3 regions of the Desulfotomaculum sp. OF05-3 genome follow, and region 3 is predicted to be linked to each of the others. Evidence: predicted binding sites of a transcription regulator. Region 3 holds the regulator's gene; each other region holds the start of a gene.
What was found. The regulator LexA, encoded in region 3, represses DNA repair genes until DNA is damaged. The targets are predictions, from matches to a motif close to CNAACANNTGTTNG.
Positions count from the first base shown of each region.

Region 1: a site for LexA is predicted at 3,972-3,985, ahead of recA (recombinase RecA). Genes of this name have one in related genera too.
Region 2: a site for LexA is predicted at 2,726-2,739, ahead of uvrB (excinuclease ABC subunit UvrB). Genes of this name have one in related genera too.

Region 1 is NZ_QWGO01000017.1:14,178-20,223, forward strand. Features, by position in the region: gene proC (pyrroline-5-carboxylate reductase) at 1-320, opposite strand, end outside; gene rny (ribonuclease Y) at 483-2,027, opposite strand; gene DXA87_RS10280 (regulatory protein RecX) at 2,186-2,698, opposite strand; gene recA (recombinase RecA) at 2,792-3,856, opposite strand; gene DXA87_RS18625 (hypothetical protein) at 4,137-4,262, opposite strand; gene DXA87_RS10290 (sodium:alanine symporter family protein) at 4,611-5,963, opposite strand.
Region 2 is NZ_QWGO01000007.1:37,306-43,351, forward strand. Features, by position in the region: gene DXA87_RS05590 (biotin transporter BioY) at 130-678, shown strand; gene bioD (dethiobiotin synthase) at 682-1,377, shown strand; gene bioA (adenosylmethionine--8-amino-7-oxononanoate transaminase) at 1,502-2,701, shown strand; gene uvrB (excinuclease ABC subunit UvrB) at 2,912-4,903, shown strand; gene DXA87_RS05610 (FeoA family protein) at 5,044-5,274, shown strand; gene feoB (ferrous iron transport protein B) at 5,271-6,046, shown strand, end outside.
Region 3 is NZ_QWGO01000018.1:59,980-66,025, forward strand. Features, by position in the region: gene DXA87_RS10810 (SMC family ATPase) at 1-418, opposite strand, end outside; gene DXA87_RS10815 (exonuclease SbcCD subunit D) at 415-1,548, opposite strand; gene DXA87_RS10820 (LysM peptidoglycan-binding domain-containing protein) at 1,728-2,042, opposite strand; gene lexA (transcriptional repressor LexA) at 2,222-2,839, shown strand; gene DXA87_RS10830 (immunoglobulin-like domain-containing protein) at 3,050-3,781, opposite strand; gene DXA87_RS10835 (hypothetical protein) at 3,986-4,570, shown strand; gene DXA87_RS10840 (MBOAT family O-acyltransferase) at 4,580-5,983, shown strand; gene DXA87_RS10845 (DHHW family protein) at 6,012-6,046, shown strand, end outside.

The DNA.
Region 1 (6,046 bases), on a different contig from region 3:
CCGAGACCTGCCTGGAGATCCGCGATCGCATATCCAGCCGCGATGGAGATCACAACCTGATCTTTCCTGATCTTTCCGTTTAATTCCTTAAAAACTGTCGGAAGTACCTGCGGCTTTACTGCCAGCACCAGGTATTTTACCTGCTCTGCGCAGTCAGTTGCTGTTGAGACATGGGCAACACCTGTCTCCTCCGTAATTTTCTGCATCTTCGCCTCATGGGCGCTTGTGAAAAGCAGCTCTTCCGGCTTATATGTCTTTAAAAGTCCCCGCATGATAGCGGTTCCCATGTTTCCCATTCCGATAAAACCAATCTTTGCCATATCAATATTACCTCCTGTTTTATATTCTCTGTTATCTCTCATCTGCAGCAGACCAATCTTTGCTCATATTGCAAAAGCTTCGGCAGCACAGAGACTTCTAAATTTCCTGTTAAAAAAACCGCTGCCATACAGATTCTCTCTGCACAGCAACGGCTTTCATTTTTATTTCGCGTAATCGGTAACTCTGGACTCGCGGATCACGTTGACTTTGATCTGTCCCGGATACTCCAGGCTCTCTTCGATCTTCTTGGATATATCTCTTGCGAGAAGAACCATATCGTCATCGCTGATCTGCTCCGGTACTACCATAATGCGCACTTCGCGTCCCGCCTGGATCGCAAAGGACTTGTCTACTCCCTTGAAGGAGTTTGTGATATCCTCAAGCTGCTTTAAGCGGTTCGTGTATGTCTCCAACGTTTCTCTTCTTGCACCCGGTCTTGCAGCGGAGATCGTATCTGCTGCCTGAACGATGCAGGAAATAAGGTTCGTCGGCTCAGCATCGCCATGGTGGGATTCCACAGCATTGATAACGATCGGGGACTCTTTGTATTTCTTACAGAGTTCCGATCCGAGCTGTACATGGGAACCTTCCATCTCATGGTCAACGGATTTTCCAATGTCATGTAATAAGCCGGCACGCTTTGCCATTCTGACGTCAACACCAATTTCGGCTGCCAGTAAACCGGATAACTGTGCGACCTCGATGGAATGCTTCAATGCATTCTGACCATAGCTGGTTCTGAATTTCATCTTGCCGAGGAGCTTGACGAGCTCCGGATGAATATTGTGAATGCCGACCTCAAGGATTGCGGCTTCACCTTCCTCGCGCATCATGTTTTCAACTTCCTTCTGCGCTTTCTCCACCATCTCTTCGATTCTCGCCGGATGGATACGTCCATCCACGATCAGTCTTTCAAGAGCAATTCTTGCAACTTCACGTCTTACCGGATCAAAACCGGATAATACGACAGCTTCCGGTGTATCATCGATAATGAGTTCCACACCTGTCATTGTCTCGAGAGTACGGATATTACGTCCCTCACGTCCAATGATGCGGCCCTTCATCTCATCGCTCGGGAGCTGAACGACAGAAACTGTAGTCTCAGCCACATGGTCAGCTGCACATCTCTGGATGGCGGTAACCACATATTCTTTGGCTTTCTTGTCAGCTTCTTCCTTTGCTTTGGCTTCTAATTCCTTGATGAGCTTTGCGGTGTCGTGTTTTACATCTTCCTCTACGGATTTCAGAAGATATTCCTTCGCCTGCTCGCTGGTAAGTCCGGAGATCTTCTCCAGTTCTTCCTGCTCCTTAGCAAATAATTCCTCGACCTCGGAAGAACGCTTTCTTAAAGTCTCTTCCTTCGCGGCAAGACTGGATTCTTTTCTCTCCATTGCCTCAGATTTTTTGTCGAGGTTTTCCTCTTTGCTCAGTACGCGGCGCTCATAACGCTGGATCTCGGCTCTCCGTTCTCTGGTTTCCTTTTCAAGCTCGTTTTTCGCTTTTAAATTCTCTTCCTTCGCTTCCAGGAGAGCTTCTTTCTTCTTCGTCTCGGCGACCTTCAATGCTTCATCTATTATTTCTCTGGATTTTTCCTCTGCGCTACCGATCTTGCTTTCATAACTGTTCTTGCGGTAAGCAACAGCCACGACCCAGGTAATAGGAGCCACAATAATTGCTGTTATAATAACGCTGATTATTGGTGACACAGGAGCACCTCCTTTATTTAGTTTTCATTGTACTAATTACAACACTTCAATTTTAAACTGTTTTATGCATTATGTCAAGTATAATGCCCTCATTCCGGGTACTTCTGTGCATCCCCACGAAGCCTGTCATATCCTGTCCTTTGGGGCCGGAAACAGCTCTATTCCCACTGCTTCATCGCACTGTTGATCGCGTCGTAGGAAAAACCTTTTCGCGCCAGAAATGCGTAGATCTTCTGGCGTTTCGCGGGATCCGGTTCTTCCGGGTCGTAATTTTTCTTTCTCAAAAGTCCGAGGATCTGGGCAGACTCGTCCACCTCCATATCCTCAAAGACCATCTCCACCAGATCGTCGCTGACGCCTTTCTGGCGGAGGTCAAATTTCATCTGGCGGATGCTCTTTTTGTGGTCGTTTTTCTCCACATACCGCCTCGCGTAGTCCTCATCGTCCAGATACCGGTAGTGTTTCAGAAAAAGAAGCGCATCTTCAACAGAGGCTGGCGAAAACCCCTGTTCCGCCAGCTTCTTGCGCATTTCATTTTCTGTTTTTCCGGAAAACTGAAGATAGTAGAGACCTTTGTTCCGCGCCTCCCGGAACTCCTCCGGAACCGCGTCTCCATCCGCACCGGCATACATTTTCTGCTCCCGGTGCTCTTCCTGCTGCCATTCTTTCATCTATGCTTTCCTGTCAGAACTGCCTTCCTGTCTCAAGCTTCTTTCTAAAGTGCCGTACCCGCCAGACAGTTCTCTTTTTCATCATTATTTTTATTACTCGTCAGCTTCCTCAGCCTCATTAACCGCCGGTGCCGCAGCTGCCTCACCCGGGGCAACATGCTGCGCTTCCAGTCCGTGAAGCTCTCTCACCTGATTCTCGATCTCCTCGCAGATCAGCGGATTCTGCGCAAGGTAGGTCTTCGCGTTCTCGCGTCCCTGACCGATCTTCGCTCCCTTATACGCGTACCAGGAACCGCTCTTCTCGACGATATTTGCGTCAGCAGCCAGATCCAGGACATCGCCCTCTCGGGAAATTCCTTTTCCGAACATAATATCAAACTCTGCCTCTTTAAATGGCGGAGCGATCTTATTCTTTACAACTTTTACGCGGACGTGGTTTCCGATCACCTCGCCGCTCTGCTTTAAGGACTCGGTTCTTCTTACGTCAAGACGAACGGAAGAATAGAACTTAAGGGCGCGTCCACCAGTGGTCGTCTCCGGGTTTCCGAACATAACGCCGACCTTCTCACGGAGCTGGTTGATAAAGATCACGATACAGTTTGTCTTGCTGATGATGGCGGTCAGTTTTCTTAAGGCCTGGGACATCAGGCGGGCCTGTAAGCCGACGTGGGAGTCACCCATATCGCCGTCGATCTCCGCCTTCGGAACAAGTGCCGCTACAGAGTCCACGATCACGATATCAACGGCACCGGAACGCACCATCGTCTCTGTGATCTCTAAGGCCTGCTCGCCGTTATCCGGCTGGGAGATATAGAGATTGTCGATATCAACTCCGATATTCTTCGCGTATACCGGATCGAGAGCGTGTTCAGCGTCGATAAATCCGGCGATCCCGCCGCGCTTCTGGACTTCCGCTACCATATGGAGAGCGACCGTTGTTTTACCACTGGACTCCGGTCCGTAGATCTCAACGACACGTCCTTTCGGAAGGCCGCCAAGTCCGAGAGCGATATCAAGGCTTAGAGAACCCGTCGGAACCGTCTCGATATTCATATTCGCACCGGAATCACCGAGCTTCATAACGGAGCCTTTTCCGTAAGCTTTTTCAATCTGTGTGAGAGCCGCGTCAAGGGCTTTTAATTTATCATCTTTATTCATATTCTTCCTCCAAGATCCGGCCCCGCAGCGTTCCCCGCGTCCCCGGACATCCACAAATTACTAACTTTGCAGTCCGAATTTTTCCCTCCCGTCCTGCCAAAGCAATCGTCATATGCGAACAAGTGTTCTGTACCTGTTAATCATAATATAATCCCTGTAAAAAGTCAACTGTTTCTTCTCATTCCGTCCGGCTTTTCTTCCACCATCATGTTAATGTCCACGCCTTGCGCAAACAGCAACTGATTTTGCTGATGCTTCGCATTCCAAATCGGAAAAATCCCTACCCGCGCACAGTAACACCATCATACTTCATCCCCTCTCCGGCAGATCCCCACGTTTCAATACCAGACTTTTTGCTCTCCGCTGTCATAAAATACCCTTCTGCCTGTCCTTTACTTCTTTCCATCTTATCTTCTCACTGAGGCCTGCAGCGATCCGCCGCCAGGACGATGCTTTCCCGCATCATGAACTATCTGCTATCCGGGACAGACCTCCCAGAACGATTTCAGATACCCGTACTATATCGAAATTCCTTCGCTCTGTCAATCGGCATTCTCCACAAATTCAGACCCTCATTTTTTACCTGGTCAGCCATGAAAAATTTGTCTGATCTCCAATATCCGCCTCACAGCTTCCTTCCCCATGCTCCGCGTAAACAACAAAAGGCGGCAGCCCATGCCCACAATACATGTTCTGCCGCCATTCTATCCTATTTATTATATATGTATTCCCATCCAGCTCACGCCAGGACTTCCTATCTCTCCTTCGAAGCCCGCGCTACCAGTCCGCTGAGCGCCAGAAGCGCCAGAACATTCGGAATGACCATAAGCCCGTTGAAGAAGTCCGCTAAGGACCATACAAGCTCCAGCTTCAGGCAGGAACCGATCACGATGCAGGCAACAACGATCAGGGAGTAGAGCTTTGATGCCTTCTCGCCGAATAAATACTTCACATTCACAAGTCCGAAGAAATGCCAGCTTAAGATCGTGGAGAACGCGAAGAAGAACAGGCAGACTGCAACGAAGATGATCCCCGCGCTGCCGAATCCCTTCATGAATGCCGCCTGAGTGAGCGCGGTGCCGTCCTTTCCTGTGCTCATAACGCCTGTTGTGAGGACAGAGAATACCGTCAGGTTCAGGACGATAAATGTGTCGATGAACACGCTGACCATTGCACAGAGCCCCTGATGATGTGGAGATTCCGCCTTCGCTCTCGCGTGGGCATGCGGGGTGGATCCCATACCTGCCTCGTTTGAGAAGAGGCCGCGGGCAACACCATAGCGGATCGCCTCACGCACCGTGATTCCAGCGCCTGCGCCGAGAACTGCTTCCGGCGCAAACGCGCCCTCGATAATGGAAAGGAACGCTGCCGGAAGAGCCGTGATGTTCATGCAGATCAGGACCAGGCTGCCGACGATATAAACGCCGGCCATGATCGGAACGATCTTCTCAACTACCGTTGCCAGACTCTTTGTTCCTCCAAGGAAGATCACCGCTGCGATCACTGCGACGACAATGCCGACGATCACCGGTGAAAGTTCCACATGGAATACCTGAAATGCTTCCACAAACGCTGCTCCGATAGAATTGGACTGAACCATATTTCCCATAAAGCCCAGCGCAAGAATAATAAATACCGCGAACAGAGTGGAAAGCGCCTTTCCGAATGTTCCCTTGAACGCCGCCTTGATGTAGTAGACAGGACCTCCTGTCACCTCACCGTTTACCTCTGTCTTATATGTCTGTGCCAGAACTGCCTCTCCGTAGATCGTCGCCATTCCGAGGAATGCACTGATCCACATCCAGAAGATCGCGCCCGGGCCTCCGCCGATGAGGGCTGTCGCCGCTCCGGCAAGGTTTCCTGTACCTACCTGGGCTGCGATGGCTGTCGCGATGGACTGGAACGGAGTCATCTCGCCTTTTTCGTGCTTTTCACCGTTCATGCTGAAATGCCCGAATACCTGACGGACGCCCTCCCCGAACTTTCTGACCTGAATAAATCTCAGGCGGATCGTATAGTAAAGTCCGGTTCCGCATAAGAGAACGAGCAGGAGAAAGCTCCACAGAAAATCATTTCCCTTTGTTACAAGCTGCATCAGTGTGTCCATTTTAATTATCCTCCTCTTTCATCATCATAGCCGCCAGCCTTTTCTTTAAATTTCCGGCTGTCCGGCATCATGGAATATCCCCT
Region 2 (6,046 bases), on a different contig from region 3:
TGAAGACAGCAGCCGCTGTTTCAGAAGGTATGGAAAGAACGGAAGAGTGATGCGCATGTACAGGAAAAGGGAAATGCTTCAGATTTCTTGAGCAACCAGAAAATTCAGGAGGAAATAATTTTGAAACATATGAAAACGAAAGACCTTGTGCTGTGCGCAATGTTTGTGGCATTGATCGCGGTAGGGGCATTTATCAAAGTTCCTGTTCCGGTGGTTCCGTTTACACTTCAGTTTTTATTTACGATGCTGGCGGGGCTGCTGCTGGGTCCTGTGAACGGGGCGCTGGCGGTCGTGGTTTATATTGTTCTGGGACTTGTGGGACTTCCGATCTTCACCCAGGGCGGCGGACCGGGTTATATTTTTCAGCCGAGCTTCGGCTACATCATCGGATTCGCTGTGGCAGCCTATGTGACAGGCCGGATCGCGAATGAGAAGAGCCGTCCTGGTTACAGACGCCTGCTGGCGGCAAATTTCATCGGACTCTTTATCGTGTACGCATTTGGAATGGTTTACTATTATGCGATCAGCAATTTCGTCATAAATACGCCGATCGGTCTCTGGCCGTTGTTTTTATACTGCTTTTTACTGGCGGTTCCGGGAGATATAGCGCTGTGCATTCTGGCGGCAGTCATCGGGAAACGGATGATCCCGATGATTAAAGAGGGGAGACTGGGATAGGAAATGAGCAGAAATATTTTTATCACAGGAACGGGAACGGATGTCGGAAAAACGTATGTGACAGGATTGATCGTGAAAAAACTGAGAGAGAGCGGTGCGGACGCGGCTTACTATAAGGCTGCCATGAGCGGCAATGAGAGACGGCCGGATGGCAGCCTGATCCCGGGGGACGCGCTCCAGGTAAAAAACATGTCCGGAATCCGCCAGTCCCTTGAGGAAATGTGTCCATATGTCTACGAGACAGCTGTCTCCCCGCACCTGGCATCACGGAGCGAGGGAAATCCGGTCCGGATGGAGACTGTGCTGGCGGGATTTCAGAAGGTCTGTGAGGAGTACGAGTATGTGACGATGGAGGGAAGCGGCGGAATCCTCTGCCCGCTCTGCTTTGATGAGGCGGATATCCGTCTGCCGGAGGTAGTCAAAGCCTGCGGTCTTGGGTGTCTGATGATCGCGGACGCGGGACTCGGCACGATCAACGGTGTGGCGCTGACCGCGTACTACCTCAAAGAGCAGGGAATCCCGTTGAAGGGGATCATTTTCAATCACTATAAGCAGGGAGATGTGCTCCATGAGGACAACCGGAAAATGTGCGAGTATTATACAGGAGTTCCTGTGGTTGCCTGTGTGGCGGACGGTGACACGGAGCTTTCCATGGACGCGGAGGATTTGAAAGCGCTGTATGAGACTGCGGAAAAATGACCGTGAATATGCCAAGATTATATAGGAAGCGATAAGTGCTGACGTACTCCCGGGAATCCCACCCGCAGCAGCGGAGCAGGAAAGGGACCGGGGAGTCCATGTTAAGATGAAGGAGAAGAAAACGATGATCTGGTATCCATATGAACAGTTAAAAACAATGAAGGCGCCCTACGAGATCGTGGACGCGAACGGAGTATATCTTTATACAAAGGATCAGAAGATGATCGATTCGGTCTCATCCTGGTGGAGCGTGATCCACGGATATAAGCACCCGGTGATCAACCAGGCGATCATCTCCCAGGTGGAGAAGTTTTCCCATGTCATGCTGGGCGGGCTGACCCACGAACCGGCGAGAAAGCTGTCAGAGAAACTGGCGTCCTGGCTGCCGGGGGATCTGGATTACTGCTTCTTTTCCGATTCCGGCAGTGTGGCGGTGGAAGTGGCGTTAAAAATGGCGCTGCAGTATTATATGAACCGGGGAGATGAGAAGCGGACCATGATCCTGGCCCTGGAGCATGCCTACCACGGCGACACCTTTAAGACGATGGAAGCGGGAGACGATGAGGATTACCATTTCGTGCTGAAAGCTTACGGGGCAAGCCCGTATGTGGTCCACATTCCGACGGAGATCACGGCCCTGGAAGAGGCCTTTGAAAAGTATCATGACAGACTGAACTGTGTGCTGGTGGAACCGCTTTTACAGGGGGCGGGCGGCATGCGGATGTATGACGTTTCCTTCTTAAAGAAGGCGAGAGAGCTTTGTGACCAGTACGGTGTTCTTCTGGTCTTCGATGAGGTGGCGACTGGATTTGGCCGGACCGGCAATCGTTTCGTGGCGGATCTGGTCCTCCCGGATATTCTGGTTCTCGGAAAGGCACTGACAGGCGGATATATCGGTCATGCTGCCACCGTGGCAAACCGGAAAGTATTTGAGGGCTTCTACGATGATGTTCCGGAACATGCCCTGATGCATGGACCGACATTCATGGGAAATGCGCTGGCGTGCAGCGCGGCCCTGGCATCGATCGAACTGTTCGAGACCCAGAACTACATGGAAAAGATCAAAAGGATCGAAGCTGTGACCCGCCGTGAGATGAAGGGCTTCACAGACCCCAGGATCCGCGAAGTCCGGATCATGGGCGGCTGCGTCTGCGTCGAAGTCTACGATCCGGCCGTATTAAAAGGATATCAGGAGTATGCCTACAAGAGAGGTGTGTTCAGCCGTCCGTTCTTAAACTACCTCTACGCAATGGTGCCGTATGTGATCCAGGAGGACGAGCTGGTGCAGGTGCTTCAGTGTATGAAGGATTGGTTTGCGAGATAGGAATGCGGACAGCAAATACAGTACAGAACAAACATTCGGTTTGTTCTGTACTTTTTTTAGCTTGAATGCTATACTGGACAGGTAATATACTAAGAATGAAACGATTCCGTACATTCATAGCCTGGGGCGGAGAGACATTCCAGATCGGCTTCGCCGTTGGGATCTTTGCACTGCTTCTAATAATATCATGGATAGGTCAGGAGAAATCATATGGATCATTTTGAATTAGTATCAGAATACCAGCCCACCGGAGATCAGCCGCAGGCGATCGAGCAGCTGGTGAAGGGATTTAAAGAGGGGAATCAGTTTGAGACGCTGCTTGGCGTGACCGGATCCGGTAAGACGTTTACGATGGCGAATGTGATCCAGCAGCTCAATAAGCCGACGCTGGTGATCGCTCACAATAAGACGCTGGCGGCGCAGCTTTATTCGGAGATGAAAGAGTTTTTCCCGAACAATGCGGTGGAGTACTTTGTCTCCTATTATGATTACTATCAGCCGGAGGCGTATGTGCCGTCTACGGATACCTATATTGAGAAGGATTCCGCGATCAACGATGAGATCGATAAGCTGCGCCACTCTGCGACGGCGGCACTGTCGGAGCGGAATGATGTGATTATCGTGGCCTCCGTGTCCTGTATTTACGGCTTAGGAAGCCCGATTGATTATAAGAACATGGTGATCTCCCTGCGCCCGGGAATGGAGAAGGACAGGGATGAGGTGATCCATAAGCTGATCGATATCCAGTACACGAGAAATGAGATGGATTTCAAGCGCGGAAGCTTCCGGGTAAGAGGTGATGTGCTGGAAGTATTTCCGGCTTATTCTGGAAGCGAGGCGTACCGGATTGAGTTCTTCGGGGACGAGGTGGACAGGATCATGGAGATCGAGGCGCTGACCGGAGAGGTGAAAGCGCAGCTGGAACATGTGGCGATCTTCCCGGCGTCCCACTATGTTGTACCGAAAGAAAAGATGATGCGGGCAACGGAAAATATCCTTGCGGAAATGAAAGAACAGGTAACCTTTTTTAAGAGTGAGGACAAGCTTCTGGAGGCACAGAGAATCGCGGAACGGACAAATTTTGATGTGGAGATGATGAGAGAGACAGGCTTCTGTTCGGGAATCGAGAACTATTCCCGTCATCTTGTGGGATCTGCACCGGGACAGCCGCCGTGTACGCTGCTCGACTATTTCCCTGATGATTTCCTGATTATCGTGGACGAGTCCCATATCACGCTTCCGCAGGTCCGCGGCATGTATTTCGGTGACCGGTCGAGAAAGAAGACACTGGTGGATTATGGATTCCGCCTGCCGTCTGCCCTGGATAACCGCCCATTGAATTTTGAGGAGTTTGAGACCCATATCAATCAGATGATGTTCGTGTCCGCAACCCCGTCCACTTACGAGGCGGACCATGAACTTCTCCGCGCGGAGCAGATCATCCGTCCGACAGGACTTCTTGATCCGGAGATCTCCGTGCGACCAGTGGAGGGACAGATCGATGATCTTGTGGGCGAGATCAATAAAGAAGTAGAAAAACACAACAAGGTCCTGATCACAACGCTTACAAAGCGTATGGCGGAAGACCTTACGGATTATATCAGGGAAGCCGGGATCCGCGTAAAATATCTGCACTCGGATATCGACACATTGGAGCGCGCCGAGATCATCCGCGATATGCGTCTGGATGTCTTTGATGTTCTTGTGGGAATCAACCTCCTCAGAGAGGGACTCGATATCCCGGAGATCACACTTGTGGCGATCCTGGATGCGGATAAGGAAGGATTCCTCCGTTCGGAGACATCCTTGATCCAGACGATCGGACGTGCCGCGCGAAACGCCGAAGGCCATGTGATCATGTATGCGGATTCCATTACCGATTCCATGCGGGCCGCCATCGACGAGACGAACCGCCGACGTGAGATCCAGCAGAAGTACAATGAGGAGCACGGAATCACTCCGCAGACCATAAAGAAAGCGGTCCGTGATCTGATCGCAATCTCCAGGGCTGCCAGTGCCGGCGAAGAAGAGTTCAGGAAAGATCCGGAATCCATGGACGCAAGGGAACTGGAGAAGCTTGCAAAGGAACTCACAAAGAAGATGCGCCAGGCGGCAGCAGAACTGAATTTCGAAGAGGCCGCAAAGCTGCGTGACCGGATGAAGGAAGTGAAGCAGATGCTGCTGGAGCTGGAGAAAAATTAAGATAATTGGTAACTTCTGCCCGTACCAGGCGGACGAATGTGCCAGGATACACTTATTGACAATTATTCTCAACAAGAATACAATATTTCCAGATGACAGAGTCGGTTCTGTCAATTATGATAGTGAAGGATGGACACAGGATGAAACTATATGAAGGAAATATTGGCGCGACGTATCTGGTCAAGTCAGTCCATGTGGATGAGGCAATTAACCGGCGTTTAGAGGCGCTGGGGGTAAATGAGAATACGCCTCTTCTTGTGATGAATAAGAAAAACAGCGGAACCATGATCATCAAAGTCCGTGGAACCCGCCTTGCACTGGGAAGAAGAATTACCGGTGGAATTGAGGTAAAAGAGGAGGCGGCATCATGAGCACGGGGGAGAGACCAATTACTGTCTGCTTTGTAGGAAATCCGAACTGTGGAAAGACTACGCTGTTCAATGCATTTACGGGAGCAAAATTAAAGGTCGCAAACTGGCCCGGCGTTACAGTCGAGCGGATGGAAGGAGAGACGAGCTATAAAGGGCGGAAGATCCGTGTGATCGATACGCCGGGAATCTACAGCCTTACTTCATATACGATGGAGGAACTCGTCACAAGAAGGTGCATTGAGGAAGATGGCGTGGACGTAATTGTCAACGTTGTAGACGCATCATCGCTGGAGCGGAACCTTTATCTGACGATGCAGCTTTTAGAATTAAAGAAACCAGTTATTCTGGCTCTCAATATGATGGATATCATTGAAGAGCGTGGGATGGAGATCGACCTTCACAGACTTCCTGAGATGCTTGGCGGGATCCCTGTGGTTCCGGTCTCCGCGAGAAAGCGCACAGGACTTGACGTGCTGATGCACGCTGTGGTACATCATTATGAGGAAGGTCCCCAGGGCGTGATCGTCCGCTATGACAGGGAGATCGAGGACCGGATCCAGCGGGTAGAAGACCTTCTGCGGAAGAAGTATCCGGATCTCACAAATCTGCGCTGGCATGCGATCAAGATGCTCGAATATGACAAGGAAGTCCTGAAGGACCATCCGGTCGAACTGGAACAGATCGTGCCGAGAAGCTTCGAAAAAGAGATTATCAATGAAAAATACGATTACGTGGAATCGGTAATCAAGGAATGTCTGTTTAATAAAGAAGA
Region 3 (6,046 bases):
TAAGTTCCGTTACCGCCTTTGTCACTGCCCCCATCTTTGTAACAGGCTGACGTTCGTCGGGATAAAAGAGCTCCGCATCTGCTTTTTTCGTTGTAAATCCGGTTCCGCGTTTCTTTTGGGTCTGATATTCCGGATTTCTCCGGATTTTATATTCTTTTCGCTGGTAGGAAAAAGTCAATTCTACGAATGTTTCTGTCTCTGCCTTTGCGTATTTGCTGCGGAACATTCCGGATTCCCGCACAGTCCCACTCGCTTCCCCATACAGGGCAAATGTGATTGCGTCAAAGACCGTTGTCTTACCGGCACCTGTATCCCCCGTAATCAAGTAGAGCCCGTGTTCTCCAAGTTTTTCAAAATCAATCGTGCTCTCTCCCGCATAGGGGCCAAAAGCACTGATCACCAGTTTTTTTGGCTTCATTCTTTTATCTCCCGGATCAATTTTTCTGCAAACTCTTCCTGCTGTTTCATCATAGGCTGGTTATTCTGAAGCTCATAAAACTCCCGGAACAGTTCTAACTCTGTTTTTTCTTCTACATCCTGAACCGCGTCAATCTGGCTGCTGGCTCTTGTCCTTTGATTATCATACAAAAGCTGCATAATATTCGGATAGATGACTCTCAGCTTCTGAAGTCCATCCGGCACATCATCCTCATCCGTCAACGTTACCTGAATATAGTCTTCACAGTTCATATCCCGATAAAACGAACGGGCAGTCAGTTCCATATATGTTCCCCGGAGCTTTCGCATATCCCGAAATGGTTTTAAAGGCAGAAGTCTGATCTTTACCGTTCCCTTTTCTTCCATCTCCACGACCGTGATCGATTTTTCCTGATCCGTCTCAGAGAAGGAATATTTCAGGGGCGTTCCGCAGTAGCGCACCATGCCCTTTCCCACATTCTGAGGACTATGGATATGCCCTAAAGCTGTATAATCAAATGCCTCAAAGACTGAGGCATCAATATTATCAAGACCTCCGATCTGGATATCCTCCGATTCGCATCGGGACGCTCCTGTAACAAACTGGTGCGCCACGAGGATATTTCTCTCATTCGGATCGATCTCCATGTGGCTGATCACTGCACGTACTGCAGACTGGACATCTGTAATCAAATCTGACTCATCTTCAAATACGCGGCGCACAGCTGCCGGACGGATAAACGGAAGAAGATGGATCCAGACCGTCCCATACTGATCTGCGATCGGAATTTTCATGACGGTTCCGTCATAGACGGGGGAGAGATAAATTCCCCGGCTGTTTAGCAGTCTTCCCCCAAAAGCCAGTCGTTCCGCAGAATCATGGTTTCCGCTGATAACAAAGACGGGAAGCTTTCTCTCCGCAAGCTTTGTGATAAACTCATCGAACACCTGAACCGCTTCCGCGGAGGGAATCTGTTTATCATAGATATCTCCTGCCAGGATCACTCCGTCCGGCATCTCTTTCTCCGCGAGATCCAGAATCCTTTCAAGAATATATTTCTGGTCCTCGATCATAGAAAATTCATTCACTCTCTTTCCGATATGAAGATCTGATAAATGGAATAATCTCATCTGTGCCTCCTGTGGTCTCTGCTGTTAATCCTATTGTAATGTCTCTCACCGGCAATAGCAAGCCATTGTCCTATAAAGAATAAGACCCCGGAACATATATCTGTCCATGGGATCTTATTCTCTGGTCAAAAAACGGTTCTTACCGCAACACTCATATCCGGGAAACATCTTTTTGAGGATCACTTTATATACGGATTCCCCGGTGTCTCCGCATAGTATTCCACGGAGATCATATTTCCGGCGCGTATCTCATCTGAAACCATTCCGTTTATCAATTTCAGCTCATAAACGTATTCCCGTACCGACATACCGGAGTGGTGATAATAAGTTTTTGCAATCGACCAGAGTGTATCACCTTTTTCTACCTCGATCGTCGTATAATAGCGGTTATAGACTGTATCATCACTCTCTTCATTCGCCATAACCAGAGTCTTTCCGAAAAAGCAGGACATAATCATTACAATCATAACAAGGGCTATCAAATACTTCTTCATACAGCTTCCTCCTTTGTATCCAGCGAGTCCAAACTTACGTTTGCGAACATCTGTTCTGTATCGAATTCTATCACACGAACATATGTTTGTCAATTCTTTTTCGGTATTTTTCGAACAAAGGTTTGCTTTTTCCCGTATTTTATGGTACTATGTATACAGATGAAAAAAGGAGGGATTTCATGAGTCAGGGAAAAATTACTGATAAGCAGAGAGAAATACTTGAATATATAAAAGAAATGATCTTAAAGAAAGGTTATCCGCCGGCTGTGCGCGAGATTTGTGAAGCGGTACACTTAAAGTCCACTTCCTCCGTGCACTCTCATCTGGAATCCTTGGAAAAAAACGGCTATATCCGTCGTGATCCGACAAAGCCGAGAACGATCGAGATCCTTGATGACGATTTCGCCCTGACGAGACGCGAACTCGTAAACGTGCCGGTGATCGGTACGGTCGCTGCCGGAGTGCCAATCCTTGCAGAACAGAACATCGAAGATTATCTCCCGATTCCTGCAGAAATTCTTCCAAATAAGGAAGTATTTATGTTGAAGGTAAAAGGAAACAGTATGATCGAGGCCGGAATCTACAACGGCGATAAAGTGATCGTTGCAAAGCAGCCAAACGCTGAAAACGGTGATAAGGTCGTTGCTCTGGTGGACGATTCCGCTACTGTAAAAACTTTCTATAAGGAAAATGGCCATTTCCGTCTCCAACCGGAAAATTCCTCGATGGATCCGATCATTCTTGATCAGGTCGAGATCCTTGGAAAGGTCATCGGTCTTTTCCGTATGATGAATTAAACCGATCTTTATTTTTACGGATAGTTCTTAAAGAATCGCTGTGATCCTCGAGGAACGTCTCTCCCCGCCGGAGACCTCACTCCCACCGTGATGAACTTGCGATGACTTGCCGTTCGAAAAAGGCAGACATCTTATATGGCTCAGAGAAAAAGCCCCACTGGATATCTATGACTATACGACATCATTCGAGATCCGGTGGGGCTTCATGTTTTATTGTATTTCAAATTCTGCCGGTACCGAATATACTCTTCCGTCTGGCAAATAGATCTCTTTTATCATTTTATATTTGCCTTTCTGGAGTTCTCCGTATAACCATGCAAAATCTATATCCATAAACCGAGATTCTCCGGGTTCCAATTCGTAGGCAATCTCTATAAAACTATAATCTTCGGGTAAAACCGGAAGTTTCTCCCATCTATCATCCCGAAAGACCTCCATTGTATACGCTTCCCCATAGATTATCGTTTCATTGCTGACATTGGAAAGCTTCAGCTGAAGGCTGTCAGAAGTTGCCAGCCTAATTTCCGCATGTACATAATCAAGATACTCCACAGTTTCTTCCTTTGTAGCCTTTTCTGCTTCAAAGAGTGCAAAACCTGAATCATACTTTACATATAGTTTTTGAGGAGATTCCGGATCCCTGTAAACCTCCTGCCCTACGTTTAAATGGGTGCCGTTTAAATCTTTTGTAGGATATTCCAAATTATTCACAAAGGCTATCTGACCTAAATACTCCCAGCTTCCCTTTTGTTGGAAATCAAAGCCGGTGGCATTATACAAATACAGGGAACCATCATAAAATAAAGAGATGCGTTGTACCTCTTCAGAAGCATAACCAGTAGGGGCGATCGTGTTTGTTTCCTGCGCTGCATTGGGTACAGTATGGCAGCCGACCAGAAGCAGGCCGGAGATTCCCAATATGACTAATAATTCTTTTCTCATTATGACACCGCCTCTCCATATGTTTGTATTACAAGACAACATTTCTATTATTATTATAAATAAACTCCTGACCATATGCCATAAAGTTTTCCTTACATTTTTTTACAATTCTTACTGTTTTTATACCCGCCTTGCTTTATACCTGGTTTTCTGAGATAATAAAGTCTGATAAGCAAAAACCTATAATGAAAGGAATTTTTCAATATGAAAAAAACAATTACAACGCTTCTGACTCTTACCATGGCTGCTTCTCTGGCAGGATGCGGCAGCAAGCCTGCAGATGAACCGACGAAATCCCCGGAGACGGTGATTGAATCGGCGGTTGATTTTTATACAGAAGTTTGGGATGCTTTGGGCGAGGACAGGCAGTTTGCAGCTGTAGGCGGTGATGCAGAGAATGAAGCGGAAGCGCCGGCAAAATTCGCCATGACTGATGAGAATAAGGAGATATTTGAGTATCTTCTTCATGTAAATGATGAGCTTTATGATATGCTGGATGATGATACAGCTACCCTGCAGCATATGATGAACACCAACACCTTCAGTTCCGCCTTTGCGAAGCTTAAGGACACCTCGAAAGCAGAAGAATTTGCCGAGGATTACAAAGCTGAGATTCAGGGTCAGCGCTGGATGTGCGGCTTCCCGGACAAGGTGGTTGTCATCTCGGTTGCGGATTATGTCATGATGGCATACGGCGCTGAGGAATGTGTCGATGATCTGGTTGAGGCCTGCTCGGAAGTGGCACCGGATTCCACCGTTCTGGTGGATGCACCGGCTGTACTTGATTAGGAGGAACCTATGCTTTTTTCGAGCATACCATTTTTATTCTGGTTTCTGCCCGGTGTCCTGATCCTTTATGCTGCAGCACCGGGATCATTGAAAAATACGGTTCTCCTGCTTTCCAGCCTGTGTTTCTATGGCTGGGGAGAACCGAAGTACGTAGTCTGGATGGTAGTTGCCATCCTGATGGCATATATATTCGGATTGCTGATCGAGCGTTACCAGAGTATCCCGAAGCTTGCCAGGCTTTTTCTCGCACTTTCGGTTTCATCCAGCCTTCTCATGCTTGGTTATTTTAAATACGCAGATTTTTTTATCCGTAATGTAAATGCCGTCACCGGGTGTTCGATCCCCTTGCTTAACATCACACTTCCCATCGGAATCAGCTTTTATACCTTCCAGGTACTCAGCTATACGATGGATGTATACAGACAGCATGTGAAAGCCCAGAGAAATCTGATAGACCTAGCTGCATATGTGGCACTCTTTCCTCAGCTGATCGCCGGTCCCATCGTCCGTTATTCGGATATTGCAGAACAGTTGAAGGGGCGTATTCATACTATGGGCAAGACGGCTCAGGGAATCCGCCGATTTATCTTAGGACTCGGCAAGAAGATTCTGATCGCCAATCTGCTTGGAGAATTGTGCAGCATCTTCCGGACTTCGGATGATAAATCGGTACTTTTCTTCTGGCTCTATGCAGTCGCCTATACCCTTCATGTATATTTTGATTTTTCAGGATACAGTGATATGGCCATCGGACTTGGAAAGCTATTTGGATTTGATTTTCTGGAAAATTTTAATTATCCTTTTATCTCGAAAAGTATAACTGAATTCTGGCGTCGCTGGCATATGTCTCTCGGCACCTGGTTTCGGGATTATGTCTATATTCCTCTGGGAGGCAGTCGTGTAAGTTTACCGCGGCATCTGTTTAATATATTTCTGGTCTGGATGCTGACGGGCTTCTGGCATGGTGCCGCCTGGAATTTCGTAATCTGGGGACTTTATTTTGCTCTGCTGCTGATTCTGGAGAAGATATGGCTTTTGGAAATCCTTAAAAAGAGCCATGTCTTAAACCGCATCTATGTATTGACTGCTGCTGCAATCAGTTTTGTGATCTTTGATGCCACTGATATGTCCCAGGCATTCTCGTACCTGAAAGCCATGTTTGGAACAGGCGGATATCCATTGATTTCTGAAGCATGCAGCTACTATTTCCGCAGCTATTTTGTGGTCTTGATGATAGCCCTGCTTGGTGCGACACCGATTCCAAAGTCCTTTTACAGACGGATCCAGCAATGGAAAACAGGAACAGCAGTTATGTTATTCGCAGAACCACTGGCACTTTCAGCCCTGCTGCTTATCTGTACGGCTTTTCTTGTGGATGGCTCCTTTAACCCATTTCTTTATTTCAGGTTTTAGGAATTCTGAGGTCGGGAAGGAATGATAGATGATAGAATGTAAGAATATAAAAAGCATAAAGAA